Regions from separate parts of the Kocuria sp. CPCC 205231 genome, predicted to be linked through region 4. Evidence: riboswitches for the same ligand, from Rfam matches in the RefSeq annotation. Region 4 holds a riboswitch; each other region holds the start of a gene.
The links. A riboswitch is a leader RNA that binds a small molecule or an ion and turns the genes downstream of it on or off. The one in region 4 is predicted to bind cyclic di-AMP.

Region 1 (4,980 bases), on a different contig from region 4:
CCTCCCCTATCGAGGTCCGGGTGTTATCGGTTGAGCTGTTGGGCGTAGGCGCGCACCGCGTTCTCGATCACCGCTCTGGCGGTGCCGTCGTGCTCGGTGAGCTCCTCGATCAGATCGGAGACGTCCTGGGCCACCCGCACCCCGAGCTGGATCGTGGGTTCCCGGCGCGGCCGGCCGCGGCCGCGCCTGGGTGCAGCTACCGCAGGCTCCGCCGTCTGTGCCGCTTGCACCGGCTGGGACGACACCACCGGTGTCGCGGGTTGGGGTGAGGTGGCGCGTGGGGGTGTGTAGTCGACCGGGTCGATGTGCTCATCCGGGGCCGGGCGGGGCCGACGGCGCTGGAGCGAGGCGGGACGCTCGGGCTGCTCGGTCATCGCAGCACCTTCTTCGCGATCGCCGTGTAGGCATCCAGCACGCGGGCGCCCTTGCGGTATTGGCCGTACCACTCCCCCGATATCCGTACCTCTTGGACGATGGCCCGGTCCGGGATCAACGGCTCCAGGAACAACCCCGTGGCACGCAGCTCCTCGAGGCTGGCCACCGCCGCCCGGCTCATGATCGTCTCCTTCACCCCGCCGACCACGATGCCGGCCTCCGTCAGGGTGTCCGGGGCACCCAGCTGCTGGCGGTGCCGGCGGTACTGGGCCACCATGCGCCGGGCCCCGTCCACCCCGTCGATGCCATCGCTGGTGGCGGTGGCGGCGTAAACCACGGTGTCCGCCGCGTTCAACGCCGAAAGAGTCAGCGGGCCGCCTTGGCGGTTGGGGCAGTCAATGACCACCACATCTGCCTGAAGGCCGGTCAGGGAGATCTTCAGCCGCAGCTCTGCGTGATCGGCCCGGTCGACCTCGCGGTTGGAGACGTTGCGGGCCGAGGGAATGACCCGGAGGTGGGGGTGCCACCCGCTGGGCATCGCGAGGTCCTCGGCCCAGCCTTCGGGGTTCTCATCGCCCAGGATCGCTCCGACGTGCATTCCTTTCGCCGTTGGCTGCACCTCAAACCCCATCGACGGTGCACTGCTTACTGGCCGGGCAAAGCCTGCACCGTGGAGGTGCCCGTGAAGAAGGCCGACCCACATCGAGGGATTTACACCGACACGATCACTGCTTTTTGTGAATTTGTGAATGGGCTCGGGGCATACCAAAAATCATTCTTGCCGCGCCAGCGGGATGCGATAACTGGCGCCAGCGGTCAAAGACTTTGAAGCTTTTCCGGCAAACTGCCGCACCAGCCTCAAGGTCGCCACCGAACACTCCGCTCCAGGGCAGGGGAGCGCTCGTCCATCGGCATGGCTCAGGTAGAGCCCCAGGTCAAGTGCACTTTTGTCTCGACCTGAGTCGTCCCGGGGATCTCCAGCGGCGCCTCTTACCGAACCACTTCGCCTGGGTGGGGAGGCGCCCTGCTGGGCCGACATAAGAGCCGAGACACGCCCGTGATCTAAGCGAGACTTTTTCGTTATTTTTCGGTTAGTGTTCTCTCCGTGCCGGTCGCCTCACCGATCGGTATCCCCGTGCACATCGCCGAATTCTGCCGGTGCCCGGGGCCCCCAGACATAACGCTCGGCAGAAGCGGGGGAACCATGAACGGTCCCTCCCCCGGGACCTAGGGGTTAAGTCGTCAGGGCCCCCGCCCTGACGACCGGGTGTCTCCCACCCGCATCCGACAGCTCACCTCGCAGGCAAGAGGGAGGACATCACTCATGCCCGTTTTCCAGTTCCGCATGCCCCGCCACCGCGCCCAGAGCTCGTCCCGTCTCGGACGCACCGCGATCCTGGCGGTCGCCGGCGGCGCCCTGGCGCTCAGCAGCGTGGCCCCGGCCCAGGCGGCCCCCGCCGCAGCCCCCCAGCAGCTCGTCAGCATCCAGTCCCAGTCCGGCAAGGCCGCGACCATCGCCGCCGCCGCCAAGAACCAGCTCGGCGTGGGTCAGGACTGCACGGCCCTGGTCACCAAGTCCCTGCGCGCAGCCGGGATCAACCACCACGGGTGGCCGGCCTCCTACCTGAAGCTCGGCACCCGGGTCTCCGCCGCCCAGGCCCAGCCCGGTGACCTGGTCTACTACGCCAACGGCGGCATGGGCTTCGCCCACATCGCCGTGTACATCGGCGGCGGCAAGGCCGTTCACGGCGGCTGGAACGGCAACCAGACGGTCATCCAAACCGTCAACGTTGGCTCCGGTCCCGTTTACCTCCGCGTGCGCTGACCCCACGCACGTGAGCGGGGAGTGCGGTTCCCGGCCGTCCCGGCAGGCACCGCACTCCCCCTCCCATATGGGGCCCCTGTCACCGTGATGGGTTCTGTCGAAGCCCTCGATCCCTGCAGGGAGAGGCAGGCGGTCACACGCCGTCGCCGCCCTGGTCGCGGGTGCAGCGACGTCCTAGCGTGGAGTCACCCGGCCGCCACAGACGCACGAGAGCGGCCCACAAACTGCAGGGGAACGCATGAGCGCGCAGCCGGAGGAGCAAGACAACCGCAGCGTCACCACACCGGACGGGCGCAGCCTGGAGTTCCGGCTCACCGGTCCGCCCGGAGACCTGCTGGTGGTCTTCCACCACGGGGCTCCCGGTGCCGCTGTCCCGTTCCGGCCGCTCGAGCGCGCGGCCGCGGACCGCGGGCTGCGCGCGCTCACCGTCTCGCGCCCCGGATACGGCGCCTCGGACCCGCTCCCGGAGGAGAAGGCCCCCGGCATAGTTGCCGACGCCGTGGCCGACACCCGGTGCGTCCTAGACGAGCTGGGGGTGGCGGACTTCCTCACCCTCGGCTGGTCCAGTGGCGCCCCGCGCGCCCTGGCCTGCGCTGCGCTGCTGCCCGATCGGTGCCGAGCGGCCTCCTCCCTCGCCGGCTACGCCCCGCCGCGCGTGGCGGGGTTGGATCCGGTCGCCGGGATGGACGAGGACAGCGCGGCGGAGTCCACCGCTGCCAGGAAGGGGCGCAGCGCGCTCGAGGCCTACCTCGAGGGGCGCATGGAGGCCATGAGCGCGGCGGCTTCAGCGCCCGGCAACGACGTCGTGGCACTCCTGCGCGCGATGCTCCCGCCCGTGGACCAGGCGGTGATGACCGGGGACTTCGCCGGATACGTGCTGGACACGGCCGAGCACTCTCTGCGCCAGGGCGTCGTGGGTTGGTGCGACGACGACCTCGCGGTGGACCGTCCGTGGGGCTTCGCCGTCGAGAGGATCACCGTGCCGACCCGGATCTGGCACGGCCGGGAGGACCGCACCGTTCCCGCGGCCCACGGGGAGTGGCTCGCCGCGCACGTGCCGGGCGCCCGGGCGCACCTGCTGGAGGACGAGGGACACCTCTCCCTCGTGGCACGACTCGACCGAGTCCTGGACGACCTGCTCGAGGCCGCTGGGTGACGAGCCGCGACTCCGCCACGACGGGACCGGGACCGCACTGGCGGCCGACAAGGTGCCGCCTGAGGTCGAACTCCGCGAGGAGCTGCTGCGCCGGCGTCCCGCATCTGGAGCCGGAGGGGTACGCATCGTGCCGTGTCGAACTTTTTCAGTCCGCACCTCCACTCCGACAGATGCTCCGTTGCCGATGACCACGATCTCGCGGCGATGTCCACTGAGAGAATCCATCCGGGGACCACTCTTCCCAGACTGATATATGAGTCGTATGCTCGACCCGGGTCCGCCAGCGGATCGATCGCCAACTCGACGAGGAGTGGAACGGCATGCGACAACTCGCGCACCGGCTCGACCGGCTGGGCACCGAGACCGCCTTCAGCGTCGCGCAAGCCGCGGCCGCTTGGAAGGCGAAGGGGAACCGTGTGTACCCCTTCCACCTCGGCGACATCAACATCCCGACGGCCCCGCACATCATCGAGGCGATGGACCGGGCCATCGCCGAGGGCTACACCGGCTACTGCCCGGGCCCGGGCATCCCCCAGCTGCGCGAGGCCCTCGCCGAGGACATCGGCTCGCGTCGTGGCATCAGCCTGGTCCCCGACAACGTCGTCGTGATGACGGGCGGCAAGCCCGTCATCACGAAGTTCCTGCAGGCGGTCATGAACCCGGGTGAGGAGGTGCTCTACCCGAACCCCGGCTTCCCGATCTACGAGTCGCAGATCGAGTACCTCGGGGGCACGGCCGTGCCGTACCGCTACCTCCCCACGGAGGACGGCTTCGCCATCGACCTCGACCAGGTGCGCGCGACGATCACCCCGAACACGGTCGCCATCATCTACAACGACCTGCAGAACCCCATCTCGGCCGAGTCGACGGCGGCCGAGCGCGAGGCCGTCGCGCAGCTCGCCCAGGAGCACGATCTCTGGGTGCTCTCCGACGAGGCCTACTTCGAGACGCGCTACGAGGGGGTCTCGAACTCGATCGCATCGCTCCCCGGCATGGCCGAGCGCACCGTCATCCTCTACACGTTCAGCAAGAAATTCGCGATGACCGGCTCCCGCCTCGGCTGCGCCGTCGCGCCGCTCGAGATCGCCAAGGTGCTCAGCACGCTCAACACCAACGACGAGTCCTGCACCACGCACTACGTGCAGTGGGCCGGCATCGAAGCACTCCGCGGCCCCCAGGAACCCGTGCAGCAGACGCTCGACATCCTGCGCGAGCGCCGGGATGCCGCCTGTGAGCTGGTGAACGCCATCCCCGGCATGCACGTGGCCGTACCGCAGTCGACGTTCTACCTGTTCCCCGACGTCACCCGGACCATGGAGAGCATGGGCTACACGGCAGTCGGTGACTTCGCCACGGCCGCCCTGCACCAGACCGGCGTCTCCTTCTGCACGCGTGAGCACTTCGGCCGGCGCCAGCCCGACGAGGATCGGCAGTACATCCGGCTCGCCTACTCGGGCATCGACGTCGCCGACATCCGCGACGGCCTCGGCCGCCTGCGCGAGTGGATCGAGACGGCATGAGCCGGGTCGTCGTCACGGGACGCGTGCCCGACGCCGCGGTCGAGAAGCTCCGCGCCTCCCACGAGGTCGAGATGTGGCCGGATCCGGAGCCGATCGGTCGCGAG
Region 2 (4,980 bases), on a different contig from region 4:
CTGGACCTCGCCCAGGTGCACGACGAGGCGTGCCGGTGGGAGCACGTGATGAGCGAGCAGGTCGAGCGGCGGCTCGTGGACCTGCTGCACAGCCCCCGGTACTCGCCGTACGGCACGCCGATCCCCGGTCTGGCCGCCCTCGGGGTCGAGGAGAGCCCCGCAGCGGCGCACCCCTCCCTGCTCGACGCCGCCCGCCACGACCCGGACGGGTCGCACACCGTGGCGCTGCTGCCGGAGGTGGTCCAGGCGGACGCGGACCTCCTGGGCGTGCTGAGCGACGTGGGAGTGCTCACCGGGGCGGAGGTCATGGCCCGGGTGGACGGTCAGATCGTGCGCATCGAGGTGGCGGCCACGGGGCGGTCCGCGGAGATCGACCTGCGCACCGCCGCGGCCATCCGCGTCCTCGCTCCCTGAGGCGCCGCCGTCTCCCGGAGCGGGGCGGCGAACGGTTCTTCCCGGGTGTGGGGACGTTCACAAGCCACTTTCGGCCAGTCCGGCCCGAGCCGGACCCCGGAGGCGCGGCTTCCCTGGTGACAGGCGGATTCCCAGGGCGCTCGAAGACACTGCACAGCTCGTCACAGGTGCGAATTGATTCGACCTTTCCTCTCAATAGCTACTCATTGAGACCCGCGGCGTTGTCCGGCTGTTATCTGTCGTGATCAAAACGTGACACTTCCGTAATCTGTCATGTACTGTTCAACGCGTGCCGATCACTGGTCGGATCGGCGCCCTCGGAGCACATCGCCGAATTCTGCCGGTGCCCGTGGCCTCTACACAGAAACTGCTTGGCAGAAGCGGGGGAACCACTTTCGGTCCCGGTGATCCGGGTCCTTGGGGTTAAGTCGTCAGAGCGCGTGCGTTCTGCGGCCGGGTGTCTCCCACCCGAATCCGACAGCTCACCTCGTAGGCAAAGGGAGGAACTCAACCATGTCGCTTTTCACGCTGAACGCTGCCCGCCACCGTGCCGAGACCACCTCGCACGTCGTGCGCAACACCACCATCGCCGCCGCTGCCGGCGCCGCGATGATCGGCTCCGTCGCCCCGGCCCAGGCCTTCGCCCAGGCTCCCGTCGAGACCGGCGCGGCCTACTCGGCCCCGGCCTCCGCCTCGCTGGCCGAGTACTCCTCGTACACCTACCAGGCCCCGGTCGCCGCGCAGCCCGCCGCTCCCGCCTACGAGGCCCCGGCCCCGGCCCCGCAGCAGACCGCCGCCACCTCGAGCGTCACCCCGCAGTCCACCGCCACCAGCGAGATCGCCCCGGCCGCCGGCGGCGTCGTGGGCACCGCGATGTCCGCGCAGGGTGCGGGCTACGTCTACGGCGGCACCGCCTACGGCGCCTGGGACTGCTCCGGCTTCACCCAGTGGGTCTTCGCCCAGAACGGCATCGACCTGCCCCGGACCACCTGGTCCCAGTTCGCGGCGGGCACCCCCACCGCCACCCCGCAGCCCGGTGACCTCGTCTCGCAGAACGGCGGCGCCCACGTGGGCATCTACATCGGCGGCGGCAAGATGATCTCCGCCCTCAACCCGACCCAGGGCACCCAGGTCCACTCCGTCAACGCCATGCAGCTGGACGGCTACTACACCTTCTGATCCGGTCCGCCGCCCGCGACGACCCCGCTCGTCGCGGGCGGCACCCGATCACCCCCCCCCCCCCACGCCGCACGCCGAGAACCGCTCTCCCGGTTCCCGGCGGTGCCTGCTGTCCGACCGGACGGCGCCCCCCCTCCTCCGCTCGCCGGCCGTCGTTCCCGATCCCGGAACGCACCCCTGCCGGACACCGGCCCACCCCGCGCACTGCCCGGGGCGATCCGTGCTGTCACCCGCGCCCTCCGGCAGGCCCGGCTCCGAAAGAAAGTCGTCTGAACTCCTCATGACCCGTGATCTGACCTCCTCGAACGGCATCGGCTCGCTCTTCTCCGGCAAGGCCCGCACCGTGGCCGCCGTGGCCGCCTTCTCCGGGCTGGCCCTCGCCACCACCGTCTCCGTGCAGGCCGCTCCGGCCCAGGACGCCTCCGCCGACGCCCCGCTGTCCGCCGTGGCCGCGGCCACCCCCGCCGCGGCGCCCGCCGTGTCCCTCGAGCCCGTCGCCCACGTGCAGAAGGTCGAGTCCGACCGGAAGTCCGAGAAGAAGGTCGAGAAGAAGGCCGAGCGGCAGAAGGTCGAGACCCCGGTCGTCGCGGCTCCCGCCGTGGCCGCTCCGGCGCCGAAGGCCTCCGCCGCGCCCGCTCCGGTCGCCGCCCCGCAGCCGGCCGTGCAGGCGGCTCCGGCCCCGAAGCCCGCCGCCGCGCCCGCCCCGAAGCCGGCCCCGAAGCCCGCACCGGTCGCCGCCCCGAAGCCGGCCGTGCAGGCGGCTCCGGCCCCGAAGCCCGCCGCCGCGCCCGCCCCGAAGCCGGCCGTGCAGGCGGCTCCGGCCGCCCAGCGCACCGTCACCCCGCAGAGCTCGGCCTCCGGCAAGGGCGCGACCATCTCCTCCGCCGCCATGGGCCAGCTCGGCGTGGGCCAGGACTGCACCGCGCTCGTCACCAACGCGCTGCGCGCCACCGGCATCAACCACCACGGCTGGCCGGCCTCCTACCTGAGCCTCGGCACGCAGGTCTCCGCCGGCCAGGCGCAGCCGGGCGACCTCGTCTACTACGCCGACGGCGGCATGGGTGCGGCCCACATCGGCGTCTACATCGGTGGCGGCAAGGCCGTCCACGGCGGCTGGAACGGCGGCACGACCGTCATCGACAGCGTCAACGTGGGCTCCGGCCCCGTCTACGTCCGCGTGCGCTGACCGCACGCGAGAGCACCGCTTCGGGTGCGCGGTTCCTGGTCGGCCAGACGGGAACCGCGCACCCGCTGTCATCCCGGCGCCCACCGCGCCGGCCACCCCGGCGCCCCGGCGGCGGCCGATAGACTGGCCCCATGTCCACCGACTACAGCCGCAACGCCCGCACGAGCCTGGACCGCGAGTACGCCTACATGGCCTACGGCATGATCGGCGGCGCCGTGCCAGGCATCGTGGCCGGCTTCGTCGTCGCCGCGTTCGTGGGGCACGCCGCGATGTGGCTCTCGGTGTTCGGGGGCATCGGGATCGTGCTCGGCCTGATCACCGGGATCCTGCTCCACCGGAGGCGGCACGCTGCGGCCGTGACCGAGGACCGCCGGGAGCGCGGCGCAGCGCCGGAATGACGTGCTCCCGCAGCAGCGGGGCCAGGTCCGCGGGCAGCGCGCCGGGGGAGTCCTCGTCGACGGGCTGCCAGCGCAGCTCCTCGATCTCCGCGAGCGGCACCGGCCGCCCCGTGAGAGGTGCCGTGAACACGGTGCACCGCACCCACGTGCCCGCCTCGTTCGCGGCCGGCGCCACGAACACCCCGAGCGGGCGCAGCTGGGCGGCGTCCAGCCGCAGCCCGACCTCCTCCGCGGTCTCCCGCACGGCGGCGGCCGCCGGGGACTCGCCCGGGTCGAGCTTGCCGCCCACCAGCATGAAGCGCTCCGTGCCCCGCTTGCGCACCGTCAGCAGCGCCCCGTCGTCGTCCCGCAGGCACACGGCGGTGATGGTCAGCACCTCGGCGTCCGCCGGGGGAGCGTCCGGGGACACCTCGGCGGCCGCGCGCAGCCGGCCGATCTCCTCGTCGAGGTTGCGGGCCGCCGCCGGACCCCACCGGTCCTGCGCCGCGGCGGTCCGGAACAGCGGATACCGGCCCCGGAGGTCCTCCAGCACCTCCAGCCGGGCCCGGGCGAACTCCGGTCCGGGCACGTGCGCGTACTCCTTCCGCACGCCCGCCGCGTAGGCGGCGTACCCGTCCGGGTCCGCGCCGAGCACGGAGAGGTCGGCGTCCAGGAGCACCCGTCCGGCGGCGTCCCCCTCGGGGACCCGGTGCCCGAGGGTGAGCAGGACGAGCCGCTCGACCTCCGCCACGAGCGGCGCGGCGAAGCCGGCGGCGCCCAGCCGGGTGCGGGCCAGCTCCGCCGACTCCCGCTCGTCCGCCCCGGGGCGGCCCCGGTAGACGGCGTCGTGGAACCACGCGGCGAGGACCAGGGCGGCGGACCGGTCGGGATCGAGGTCGACGCCGGGCCGCAGCAGGTCGACGGCCTCGAGCACCGCCAGCAGGTGGGCGGGACCGTGGTAGTGCCGGTGCGGCTCGCTCCACCGGTCCACGAGCTCCTCGCCCAGCGCCGGGTGCCCCGGGAAGCGGGCGGCCCACCGCCGCAGCAGGACCCGGGCGATCCGGTCCGGGCGCGCCCGCGCCGGGACGCGCAGCCCGCTGCGCACGAGCAGGCGCGTGAGCTGCCGCCCGTCGACCGGCACCGCGCCCGCGGCCACCGCCCGCCGGTACAGGCTCTCCGGCACGTCGTAGTGGTCCCGGTCGAAGGCGCGCCGGGCCACGCCCAGCCGGTCCGCGAAGTCGTGCAGCTCCTCGTAGGAGGTGTCGGAGACCAGGTGCGAGAAGTGCGTCCCGTGGGCGGGCCAGAGCGGCGGATCGATGTAGACGGGCATGCGACCGATCCTAACGGGGCCGGTTAGCGGGGGTCCGGGGGACCCCCTAGACTGTTCGCGTCGCCCTCGTAGCTCAGGGGATAGAGCACGGCTCTCCTAAAGCCGGTGTCGTTGGTTCGAATCCAATCGGGGGCACGCACGGACGCCCCGGACCGCACGGTCCGGGGCGTCCTTCTGTCCGGAACGGAACCGGCGGGGCCGGGCGGCCTCCGCGCGACCGGGAGCCGGGCTCACCCCCGCTGTCCGGAACGCGGGTCCTGCCGCGGGGCGCCGGCGGTCCTCGACCGGCGCCGCAGGGCCTCCACGGCCACGGCCCCGGTCACGGCGAGCAGCAGCACGAGCAGCACCCAGCGGGCGATCACCAGCACGGACGCCGTGGTCACGGCGGCGCCGTCCCCGGGGTCCGCGAGAGCGGCGTCGATGGCCGCGTTGCCGGCCAGGGACACGGACGCGAAGCCGAGCACCACCGCCGAGCGCAGCCACCGCCGGGCTCG
Region 3 (4,980 bases), on a different contig from region 4:
CCGCACCTGACGGCACACCTCGATCCCGTCGATCCCCGGCAGCCCGAGGTCGAGCACCAGCACGTCCGGGGCGAAGTTCCGTACCGCGGCCACCGCCTCCGTGCCGTCGTGGCGCATCACGACCTCCAGCCCGGCCTTGCGCAGATAGTCCGCGATCAGCTGCGCGAGGTCGACCTCGTCGTCGACCACCAGCACACGTCCGGTGAGCGGATCCGTCATCTGTCCTCCCGGTACTGATCGCTGTGACATGAACACTGTGCTGCGAGCCCCAGCGTCCCAGGGCGACCGTGTCTGAGGCCTCGGAAACGAAACAGGGGGGTGGACTCGTCGTGGCCGGGCTCACCGGTGAACCGGTGGTCGCTGTGGCTAACGATCCCCTGCACCGGGCCGATGAGAGGGATATCGGACACTGAGAAGATCGCGTGTCGCCCCTCCACGAGCCCGGACAGACGCAACACGGCCGGGATCCGGCCACCACCACCGGGCGAGGGGACTCCGGTGGTCTCGGCCATCTCGGTGACGGTGCGCGCGCTGGAGGAACAGGACCCCAGGCGAGGGGGAGGGGGGCCGTGTCCTGAGGCAAGAGGGCGCGGTGCTGCCAAACCTACGGTTGGTCGGTGACCGTTCGGGGTGCTGCTGACTGCGCGAAGGGTGCGCGCCCATCGGGTGCCGCGTCGGGGATCACCGCACTGGACTGGACTGGCTGGAACGGGTCGACGGGGACCATGACATCCCGGTGTCGGCCCGTTCCAGTCGATGACGGCCCAGCTCGTGGTCCTGGATCAGGCCGCGAACCACTCCTCCAACCAGCCCTGCATGAGCTCGATCTCCGCCTGCTGGTCCTCGATCATCTTCTCCGCCATGGCTCGCAACTCGGGGTCGGTGCCCATCTGCAGCTCCATCTCGGCCATCTCGAGAGCCATCTGGTGGTGGGCGATCATCTCTTCGAGGAAGGCCTTGTCGAACTCATCCCCGGACCGTTTCGCCAGCTCTTCGAGGCTCATGCCGTCCATGCCGTCCATGCCGTCCATGCCGTCCATCTCGCCCATCATGGCGCCCTGCATGTCGGCATTCATGCTCTGGCCATGGCCGCCATGGCCATGGCCGTGGACGTGGTGCCCGTGGCCGTGGTGGTGGCCGTGTCCATGGTGGTGGTGTCCCGGGGTGTTCTCGGCGGCCAGCCGCTGGGCCGCTGCTTCCAGTTGCTGGATCTCCTCGGTCTGGGCCTCGATGATCTTCTCCGCCAGGTCACGGATTTCGGGACGCTCGGACTTCTGCAGGGCCAGCTCGGCCATGTCGGTGGCACCTTGGTGGTGGGGGACCATCATCACGGCGAAGTGGCGGTCGTGGTTCATGTGCCGCTCAGCGCCCGTCTGTGCGGAGGCGGAGGCAGGCTGGTGCGTCGGGGACGCGACCGCCGCGGTCGCCCCGGCACCGCTGAGGGCCAGCGCCAGGGCCGTCCCGGCGGCCAGGTGCTTGAACGTCGACGTCATGACGAATCTCTCTTTCGCAGCAGCCCGTACTGGACCTGCACATCGTGGTGTTTGCTCTGTTCAGCCTCGGGTCGAGGCGGACCGATCCATCCACGGTAGCCCCGCCGCAGCTGGCTTCGCCGGGCTGGGAGGGCTGGGCGGTAGATCTTCACTGAACCTTCAAGAGCGGGCCCATCAGGCGGCCAGATCGGGGTGTTCCCCGGCGGTGGATGGGTGCAGGCATCTCCGGTTCTGACCGACCGATCCTGGATGCTGATCAGGTGGGGGGCACACCCGCCGCCCGCCACGAGCGGCATTCGTGGCGGACGGAGGGTTGGCTCAGCGGAAGGTGACGTAGCCGACCGTCGGCATGGCATTCACGCTGTGCACGAAGGTGCCCTGGGTGGGATTCAGCGCGGAGATCATCTTGCCGCCACCAAGGTAGATCCCGATGTGGGCCCCGCCGTTCTGGACGACGAGGTCGCCAGGCTGCGGGTCGGTGGTCAGGGTGCCGGCCGCCCACTGCTGCTGGCTAGTGCGGGGGAGGTCGATGCCCTGCTGGGCGTAGACCCACTGGGTGAAGCCGGAGCAGTCCCAGGCGCCGAAGTCCGTGCCGCCCCAGACGTAACCGGTGCCGGCTCCCTGCATCGCTGTGCCCACGATCCCGGAGGCGCCGGTAATTTCGGTGATGTCCGCCGATTGGGTGGACACCGCCACGGCCGATGTAGCCTGCTCGGGCGCGGCCGGGGCCTGGGAAGAGGCGGTGGAGACGGTCTGCGGGGCGGCCGCGGGCTGGGAGGCCGCCGAGGTGTAAGTCGTCAGTGCGGACGCGGGGGTCGCGTAGGCGGGGGCGGTCTCTGCGGGGACCTCGGCGTAGGCCTGGGCCGGGGCGATGGAGCCGATGAGCACCGCACCGGCGGTGGCAGCGATCGTGGTGTTGCGCACGGCGTGAGAGGTGGTCTCGGCACGGTGGCGGGCAGCGTGGCGCTTGAAAACAGTCATGGGTGAGTTCCTCCCTTTGCCTACGAGGTGAGCTGTCGGATGCGGGTGGGAGACACCCGGCCGGCAGAGCGCACGCGCTCTGCCGGCTTAACCCCAAGGCCCCGGATCACCGGGACCGAAAATGGTTCCCCCGCTTCTGCCAAGCGATATCTCTTCAGGAACCTCGAGCACCGGCAGAATTCGGCGATGTGCACGAGGGCGCCGACCGGATCAGTCATCGGCACGCAGTGGACAGTAGCCCATCCATAACGAAAGTGTCACGTTTAGGTCACGGCCTGGATTCTCTCCTCAGTCGGGAGCGGGAAGCTGTGATTCCGGCCTCGGAAAAATACGCCCCGAGGAAGTGAAACCGTCACGCAGCAGGACCCGTCGCGTAGCTCACACCGGTCTTTCAAAGCGCTCTGACTAGGACACATGGCATGGTGGCGCGCGTTTCGCTGGACGCAGCCGACAGCGACAGGGCTCTGCAACCATGCGCAGTCTTCAGCGCGGGCCGGGCCAGCACCAAGATTGTTGGGGAGGATTTTCAAGGTGGCTCACAGTTTGGGAGGGCTTCGGAAGTGCCCTTCCGAGGCCTTAGGGCAGGGTTTCTTCATGAAATCTCCATATTCAGCCCGCTGCACCGATGTAGAGGCCAGGTAGTGAGGCGGGATCGCGGATTCTTGAGGCGTTGATCTTCATCAAATCTTCAAGCTTTCGGGTCGCGTCACACAGAATCGGCAGTTTACTGTCGATGACATGGCGGGCTGGCTCCGGCCGGTTCGTCTCCTCGACCGAACCGACGAAGGAGCAAGCCATGACCCATCACGTGAGCGCGATGCTGGAGACCTACCCGAAGGACCTCGGGGGAGTGGACCAGGGCAAGCTGGCGGCCTGTATCGAGGCCTGCTTCGAGTGCGCCCAGACCTGCACCGCTTGTGCCGATGCCTGCCTGTCCGAGGACATGGTCGCCGAGCTGACCAAGTGCATCCGCACCAATCTCGACTGCGCGGACCTGTGCGAGGCCACCGGGCGGGTGCTCTCCCGGCACACCGGCTACGACGCGAACATCACCTTGGACGCGATCCGGGTCTGCCAGATGGCGTGCAAGGCGTGTGCTGATGAGTGCGAGCAGCACGCGGACATGCACGAGCACTGCCGGATCTGTGCTGAGGCCTGCCGTCGCTGCGAGGCCGCCTGTGCGGCACTGGTCGCCTCCCTGGGCTGAGCCCAGACTCGCGCTGACCCACGGACGCCGATGACCGGCCTCCGTCGGTGAAAGAGGAGCCTGATGGGCTGATCGGGCGTGCCCGGATGCGGGTTCCCTCTTCCCCCCGCCCCTTGTTCAGTACAGCTCTGCCCGCGCGGTTTGTTCACGCGCAGGGTACGGGGCTGATGACCAAGCCGGCACCTCGGGGTCGAGCTCCTTCATTGCGGAAGAGAGACATCATCATGCGTTCCATCCAGTTCCCTGGCCGTCGCACGGCGGCCGCCGCCTCCACCGTTGTCGTCGCCACGGCCCTGTGGGGCGGGGCCAGCGCCCCAGTGTTCGCCCACGGACAGGTGACCACCCCGGTCTCGTCCCACGCCCAGGATCAGGCCCCGGAGGACATGCTCGGCCCCGATCCCACCTCCCCGACCGCCTACGAATTCGGTGAGACCCTGGCCGGTTTGGAGGGCGAGCAGCTGGAGGTCACTTTCCTGGCCGAGATCATTGGCCACCACCAGGCCGCGATCGAGATGGCCCAGCTGGAGCTCGAGCGCGGGACCAGCCCGGACATCCGCACCCACGCGGAGAACATCATCGCCAGCCAGCAGCACCAGATCGACCAGTTCACCACCTGGTTGGAGGAGTGGTACGGGTTGACCCCGGAAGAGGCCAAGGCTCAGGCCCCGGAGGAAGCACAGGAGGAGATGAAGATCCTGGAGGAGGAGACCCGGATGATGGTCGAAGAACTGGCCGCTGTTGAGGCTGGCGAGGACTTCGACGTCGCTTTCGTGCAGAAGATGATCCCGCACCACAACGGCGGGATCGTCGAGTTCCTCGAGCTGCAGTCCCGCGCTGATCATGCTCAGCTGCGGGTGGCCTCCAGCGCTGGGATCACCGCGCAACAGGCGCAGATCGCGGACTTCCGCACCTGGCTGGCCGGCCAGAACTGAACGAGCACGCTCATGGTGAGGGGCCCGTCCACCGACGGGCCCCTCACCGTGAGCCGGTCGCGCGACCGGCTTCAGGGGTGAGTGTGGGGCTGCTGCCCGGTGCTGTTCGCCCCGTCGCGCCGGCGGACGACGACCCACTGTGCGACGACGATGATCAGGGCCACCACGGCGGTGACCACCAGGGTGAACGGGTCCGACTGGGCCTTCAGCAGCACGAACGGCACGAGCACCGCGGCGTCGAGCAGGATCGCGATCCCGGGGATCCAGGGCTTGGCCCCGACATCGTCCTTGAGGTGGCGCAGGATGCCGAGGTGGATGGCGATGTCCATGGCCAGGTACAGGATGGCGCCGAGGGAGGCGATCTGGG
Region 4 (4,980 bases):
GGTCTCGTGATGGAGGGGGTCAGCTGGTGGCGGCGGCTTCGATCTCGGCTCGGAACTGCTCCAGCGTCTCCGGGTTCAGGACTTCCCCATCGAGGTAAAAGGTCGGGGTTCCGCCCACGCCCAGAGCCTCACCGTCAGCGACGTCGAGTTCGATGCGCTGCTGGGTGGCCGGATCGGCCACCGCGGCATCGAAGGCGGCCATGTCCAGGCCGATGGCTTGCGCGAAGCCGCGGAAGACCGCGCTCTGGTCCTCGGCCGACTCTCCCCACTGTTCCTGGGTCTCGAACATGCGCTGGTACATCGGCTCGTACTGTCCCTGCTGGGCGGCGGCTTCGACCGCGAGGGCGGCGTTCATGGAGTTGCGGTGGCCCGGCAGCGGGAAGTAGCGGTGGACAAAGGTGACCGTGTCGGCGTACTCGGCCCGCAGCTCCTCGATGACGGGGTAGGCGGCCCGGCACCCTTCGCACTCATAGTCCAGGAACTCCACCAGCACGGCCTGTTCGTCCGGTGCCTGGGAGAGCACCCGACTGTTCTCCCGCACGACCTGCCCCTGGCCCTGGCCCTGGGGCACCGTATCGGGGGTGGAGTTGGCACGGGCGATGAGGATCGGGATGGCCACGGCGGCCACAACGGCGGCCAGGAGGACCCACACGATGATCTTGGCCTTCGAGGGCTTCTGCTGTGGGGTGGGCGGGCTGGCGGTAGTGCTCACAGGGGTGTCCGTTCTGTCTCCGGCAGCAGGGCGTACCGGTGGAGGGGGCTAGGGGTGGAGGGGCTCATCGTGGCGGTGGGAGGCCGGTTCGATCTGGAAGGTGGAGTGCTCGATGGCCACGTCGAAGTCACGGGCCACGCAGGCCTGCAAATCCGCCAGCACCACACCGGCGTGCTCAGCGCTCAGGCAGCCGTCGTGGACGGTGACGTGGGCCGAGAGCACCGGGGTGTCGGAGTCGATGCGCGAAGCGTGCAGATCGTGCACACCGACCACGTGCGGCAGGGCTTCCAGGCGGGTGCGCACCTGCTCGAGGTCCAGGCCCTTCGGGGTGGTTTCCATCAGGACCTCAATGGTGTCGCGCAGCAGCATCAGAGCCCGCGGCACGATCAGGGCGGCAATCAACAAGGACACGACCGCATCCGCTCGGGTCCACCCGGTGGTGGCGATGACGATCGCCGAGACGATCACCGCTACCGAGCCCAGGGCGTCGTTGGCCACCTCCAGGAACGCGGCCTTCATGTTCAGGTTCTCGCCCCGGCCCGAGGCGAGGATGACCAGCCCGATGATGTTGCCGACCAGTCCGATCACCCCGAACCACAGCATGGCCGTGGACTCGACCTCGGGAGGCTCCAATAGCCGGCGTACACCTTCGACGGCGATGAATCCGCCCACGGCCAGCAACACCGAGGCTTGGGCGGCCGCGGCGACGATCTCGGCGCGTTGGTACCCCCAGGTGCGTTTGTCCGTGGCCGGTCTCAAAGCCAGGGTCGCAGCCGTGAGGGCGATGAGCAGTCCGGCCGAGTCGGTGAACATGTGTCCGGCATCGGCCAGCAGCGCCAGGCTGCCCGAGATCACCGCGCCGATGATCTCGGCGACCATGATCGTGGCGGTGATGGCGAAGACCACCGCCAGCTTCCCCCGCCGCCCGGCGCCGGCGTGGGAATGATCGTGCTCGCCGCTCATGCCGGAATCTTCTGGGTGGTGGCGTCATCGGGAAGGTCCTCGGCGGCGCACTCGGGTGTCCCGCACCGGCACACCGGCTCGACGGTCAGGATCGTGCCCAGCAGGTCCTCCAACGCGTGGGCCAGCTTCGGGTCCGAGAGTTCATAGCGCACGTTGCGCCCCACCGGCACGCCCACGACCAGCCCGCAATCGCGCAGACAGGCCAGGTGGTTGGACAGGATCTGCCGGCTCACCCCGATCCGGGCCGCCAGTTCCGAGGGCACCGCTGGGCCTTGCTGCAGTTGCAGCAGCACCGCGGCTCGGGTGGGATCGGCCAGTGCTTTGCCGAAACGGGACATCACCTCGACCGGGGACAAGATCCTCATGCAATAACCGTACAGCAGAATCTGTATCAAATGAGATGGGGGCTTCTCTTGATGATCGGGCAATGTCCAGCTCGTATTCATACGGTGAAGGCGGACGGGGGTGCCGTCCGCCACTGCGGCATCCTCGTCCCCCGAGCCATCGCTGCACCCCCAGGAGCCCTCGCTCCAATGCCGAGGCGGAGCAGGATGAGCACTGCCCGCGTCCAGCGGAAGACAGGGCAAGGCCATGAGCACTCTCCGAGCCTCTCCGCAGGACTGCTCCCCGTGTGCCGATTCGCGGGCGGGCGCACATCGACAGGATCGTGGCAATCGTTCGAGTCTGCGGCTACAGCCGCGGGGAGCACCCATGCGGTCCATCGACGATGATCCTGGCGGGGCACTCCGCACCTGACGGATGAGCCCACCGGCTGGCCATCACCGCATCGGCGAGGCTTACCGGTAGGTGTAGTACCCGTCGACGGGCATGGCGTTGACGGAGTGGACGAAGGTGCCCTGGGTCGGGTTCAGCGCCGAGACCATCTTGCCGCCACCGATGTAGATGCCGATGTGGTTGCCACCGTTCTGGGACACCAGGTCACCGGGCTGCGGGGTGGACGTCGGGGTGGCTGCGGCGATCTGCTGGAAGCTGGTGCGGGGGATGTCGATGCCCTGCTGGGCGTAGACCCAGCCGGTGAATCCGGAGCAGTCCCAGGCCCCGAAGGAGGTCCCGCCCCAGACGTAGCCGGTGCCCACGCCCTGCATGGCCGTGCCCACGATGCCGCCGGCGGCCGGGGCGATCTCGGTGGTGGCGTTGGACTGCGGGGTCACGCTCGAGGTGGCGGCGCTCTGCTGCGGGGCCGGAGCGGCGGGCTGCGCGGCGACCGGGGCCCGGTAGGAGTCGGAGGCCAGGTTGGCCGTTGCCGAAGCCGGAGCCGCATAGGAGGACCCGGAGGCGGCGGGGATCTCGGCGTAGGCCTGGGCCGGAGCGATGGAGCCCACCAGTGCGGCGCCGGCGGCGGCGGCGATGGTGGTGGTACGCACGGCACGCGAGGAGGTCTCGGCACGGTGACGGGCAGTGTTCTGCGTGAAAAGCGACATGGTTGAATTCCTCCCTTTGCCTACGAGGTGAGCTGTCGGATGCGGGTGGGAGACACCCGGCCGCAGAACGCGCGCGCTCTGAACGACTTAACCCCAAGGCCCCGGTACACCGGGACCGGTAATGGTTCCCCCGCTTCTGCCAAGCGATTTCTCTTCAGGAACCCCGGGCACCGGCAGAACTCGGCGATGTGCCACGAGGGCGCCGACAGGATCAGTGGTCGGCACGCATTGAAGAGTACAAGGAGATTACGAAACAATCACAATCCAATTCGGGAATGTATAGAGACCGTAAAGAAATGGTCAAGACTCGATGAAAACCTGAATTGTTGTCGTATTTTTCCTGCTAATTTCCCGAGAAAAACGGGGAGCTCTGCGCTTTGAGTGAGGTGACTTGTTGGTGCGTGGGCGCTGCGCGGGGAGTCGTCGCCCACACAGCGGTGGAGACAGGAGCCACTTCAAGCCCCGGAAATTTAGGCTCTGTCCGTGCTCGCACTGGCTGGCGGAACGTTAGCCAGCGTTGTGGTCGAGGAGATGCCCGACCAAGCCCACGAAGGCGACACCAGCGTGCCGGGACCGATCCTGCTCACCGGCAGATTTGCGTTGTTCACCGCGATCTCCGTCTACCTCGGTTCCTGAGAAGCTGTGCGCCCCGGCGCCCTCGTCTCCGGGCGCCGGGGCGTGCTGACCGTGTTCAGTGGGCGCAGCAGGCGCAGCCGGAGCTGCACCCGTCGGCGCACCCGTCGCCGTCCTCATCCAGCAGGACGGCCACCGGGGAGCAGCAGGCGTCCCCGCGCCAGGCCTCCGCCCCCTCCTTGACCGCCACGGCGGCGATCACCAGGGCGGCCAGCGGGTCGGCCCAGGCCCAGCCCAGGGTGCTGTTGAGGACCAAGCCCACCAGCAGCACCGCCGAGAGGTAGGTGCACAACAGGGTCTGCTTGGAGTCAGCCACCGCAGAAGCGGAGCCCAGTTCCCGGCCGGTGCGGCGTTCGAACCAGGACAGGAACGGCATGATCACCAGGCTCACCGCGGCCAGTCCGATGCCGACCGGGGAGTGTTCCGGCTCGGCGGCCCCGACCAAGGCGCGGATCGCATCGACGGTGACGAAGGCGGCCAGGCCGAAGAAGGAGAACGCGATCACCCGCATCGCCACCTTCTCCCGTTGGTGCGGGTCCGGGGCGGCGAACTGCCACGCCACCGCCGCCGCGGAGAGGACCTCCACGATCGAATCCAGGCCGAAGCCGATCAGCGCCGAGGAGGAGGCGATGGTGCCGGCGGTCAGGGCGATGACCGCCTCGAGCACGTTGTAGGTGATGGTGCCGGCCACGATCCAGCGCACCCGCCGGTGCAGCACCGCCCGGCGTGCATCGGTGATGGGCTTGGGGTCCAGGGTCAGGGAGCTCATGTGCAGGTGCATCCTTCCGGGGAGCAGCAGGTCGGGTCCACGGTGACCACCAGCTCCAGCAGGTCCCCCAGGGCAGACCCGAGGCGGGGATCGGCCAACCGGTACCAGGTGTTGCGCCCCTCAGCAGTGGAGGTCACCAGCCCGCACCCGCGCAGGCAGGCCAGCTGGTTGGACATCACCTGTTTGGACACGCCGAGGGTCTGCGCCAGTTCCGAGGGCCGGGCCGGGGCGTCTCGGAGGGCCAGCAGGATCCGGGTCCGGGTCCCGTCGGAGAGGGCATGGCCCAGCCGGGACAGGGCCGAAGTGTGGGTGTGGGTCACCGTGGTCATCCCCCTACGGTACAGGTTTCTGTGTACTGTTGAGGAGTGGCCTAATGGCACCCCTCGGGCGCACCAGCGGGTCACCCGGGACGTACTGCGTTCGTCCGATCGAGGAGGACCGTGATGATGACGGAAGTGGCC

Region 1: another riboswitch for cyclic di-AMP. It lies ahead of RF640_RS00015 (NlpC/P60 family protein); the one in region 4 lies ahead of RF640_RS14670 (C40 family peptidase).
Region 2: another riboswitch for cyclic di-AMP. It lies ahead of RF640_RS11300 (C40 family peptidase); the one in region 4 lies ahead of RF640_RS14670 (C40 family peptidase).
Region 3: another riboswitch for cyclic di-AMP. It lies ahead of RF640_RS13540 (C40 family peptidase); the one in region 4 lies ahead of RF640_RS14670 (C40 family peptidase).

Annotation. Positions count from the first base shown of each region.
Region 1 is NZ_JAVKPP010000001.1:555-5,534, forward strand. It holds gene RF640_RS00005 (hypothetical protein) at 24-374, opposite strand; gene RF640_RS00010 (ParA family protein) at 371-973, opposite strand; cyclic di-AMP (ydaO/yuaA leader) riboswitch at 1,509-1,694, shown strand; partial or broken gene RF640_RS00015 (NlpC/P60 family protein) at 1,793-2,200, shown strand; gene RF640_RS00020 (alpha/beta fold hydrolase) at 2,439-3,356, shown strand; gene RF640_RS00025 (pyridoxal phosphate-dependent aminotransferase) at 3,677-4,876, shown strand; gene RF640_RS00030 (2-hydroxyacid dehydrogenase) at 4,873-4,980, shown strand, end outside.
Region 2 is NZ_JAVKPP010000009.1:107,386-112,365, reverse strand. It holds gene RF640_RS11305 (metal-dependent transcriptional regulator) at 1-414, shown strand, start outside; cyclic di-AMP (ydaO/yuaA leader) riboswitch at 733-922, shown strand; gene RF640_RS11300 (C40 family peptidase) at 928-1,593, shown strand; gene RF640_RS11295 (C40 family peptidase) at 1,874-2,779, shown strand; gene RF640_RS11290 (hypothetical protein) at 2,911-3,177, shown strand; gene RF640_RS11285 (DUF4031 domain-containing protein) at 3,095-4,486, opposite strand; tRNA gene RF640_RS11280 (tRNA-Arg) at 4,549-4,621, shown strand; gene RF640_RS11275 (hypothetical protein) at 4,717-4,980, opposite strand, start outside.
Region 3 is NZ_JAVKPP010000012.1:121,994-126,973, forward strand. It holds gene RF640_RS13530 (response regulator transcription factor) at 1-219, opposite strand, end outside; gene RF640_RS13535 (DUF305 domain-containing protein) at 783-1,493, opposite strand; gene RF640_RS13540 (C40 family peptidase) at 1,812-2,474, opposite strand; cyclic di-AMP (ydaO/yuaA leader) riboswitch at 2,480-2,670, opposite strand; gene RF640_RS13545 (four-helix bundle copper-binding protein) at 3,271-3,681, shown strand; gene RF640_RS13550 (DUF305 domain-containing protein) at 3,906-4,613, shown strand; gene RF640_RS13555 (APC family permease) at 4,685-4,980, opposite strand, start outside.
Region 4 is NZ_JAVKPP010000014.1:94,373-99,352, reverse strand. It holds gene RF640_RS14685 (DsbA family protein) at 20-712, opposite strand; gene RF640_RS14680 (cation diffusion facilitator family transporter) at 761-1,675, opposite strand; gene RF640_RS14675 (ArsR/SmtB family transcription factor) at 1,672-2,040, opposite strand; gene RF640_RS14670 (C40 family peptidase) at 2,473-3,117, opposite strand; cyclic di-AMP (ydaO/yuaA leader) riboswitch at 3,123-3,313, opposite strand; gene RF640_RS14665 (hypothetical protein) at 3,601-3,753, shown strand; gene RF640_RS14660 (cation transporter) at 3,809-4,519, opposite strand; gene RF640_RS14655 (ArsR/SmtB family transcription factor) at 4,516-4,848, opposite strand; gene RF640_RS14650 (isoprenylcysteine carboxylmethyltransferase family protein) at 4,963-4,980, shown strand, end outside.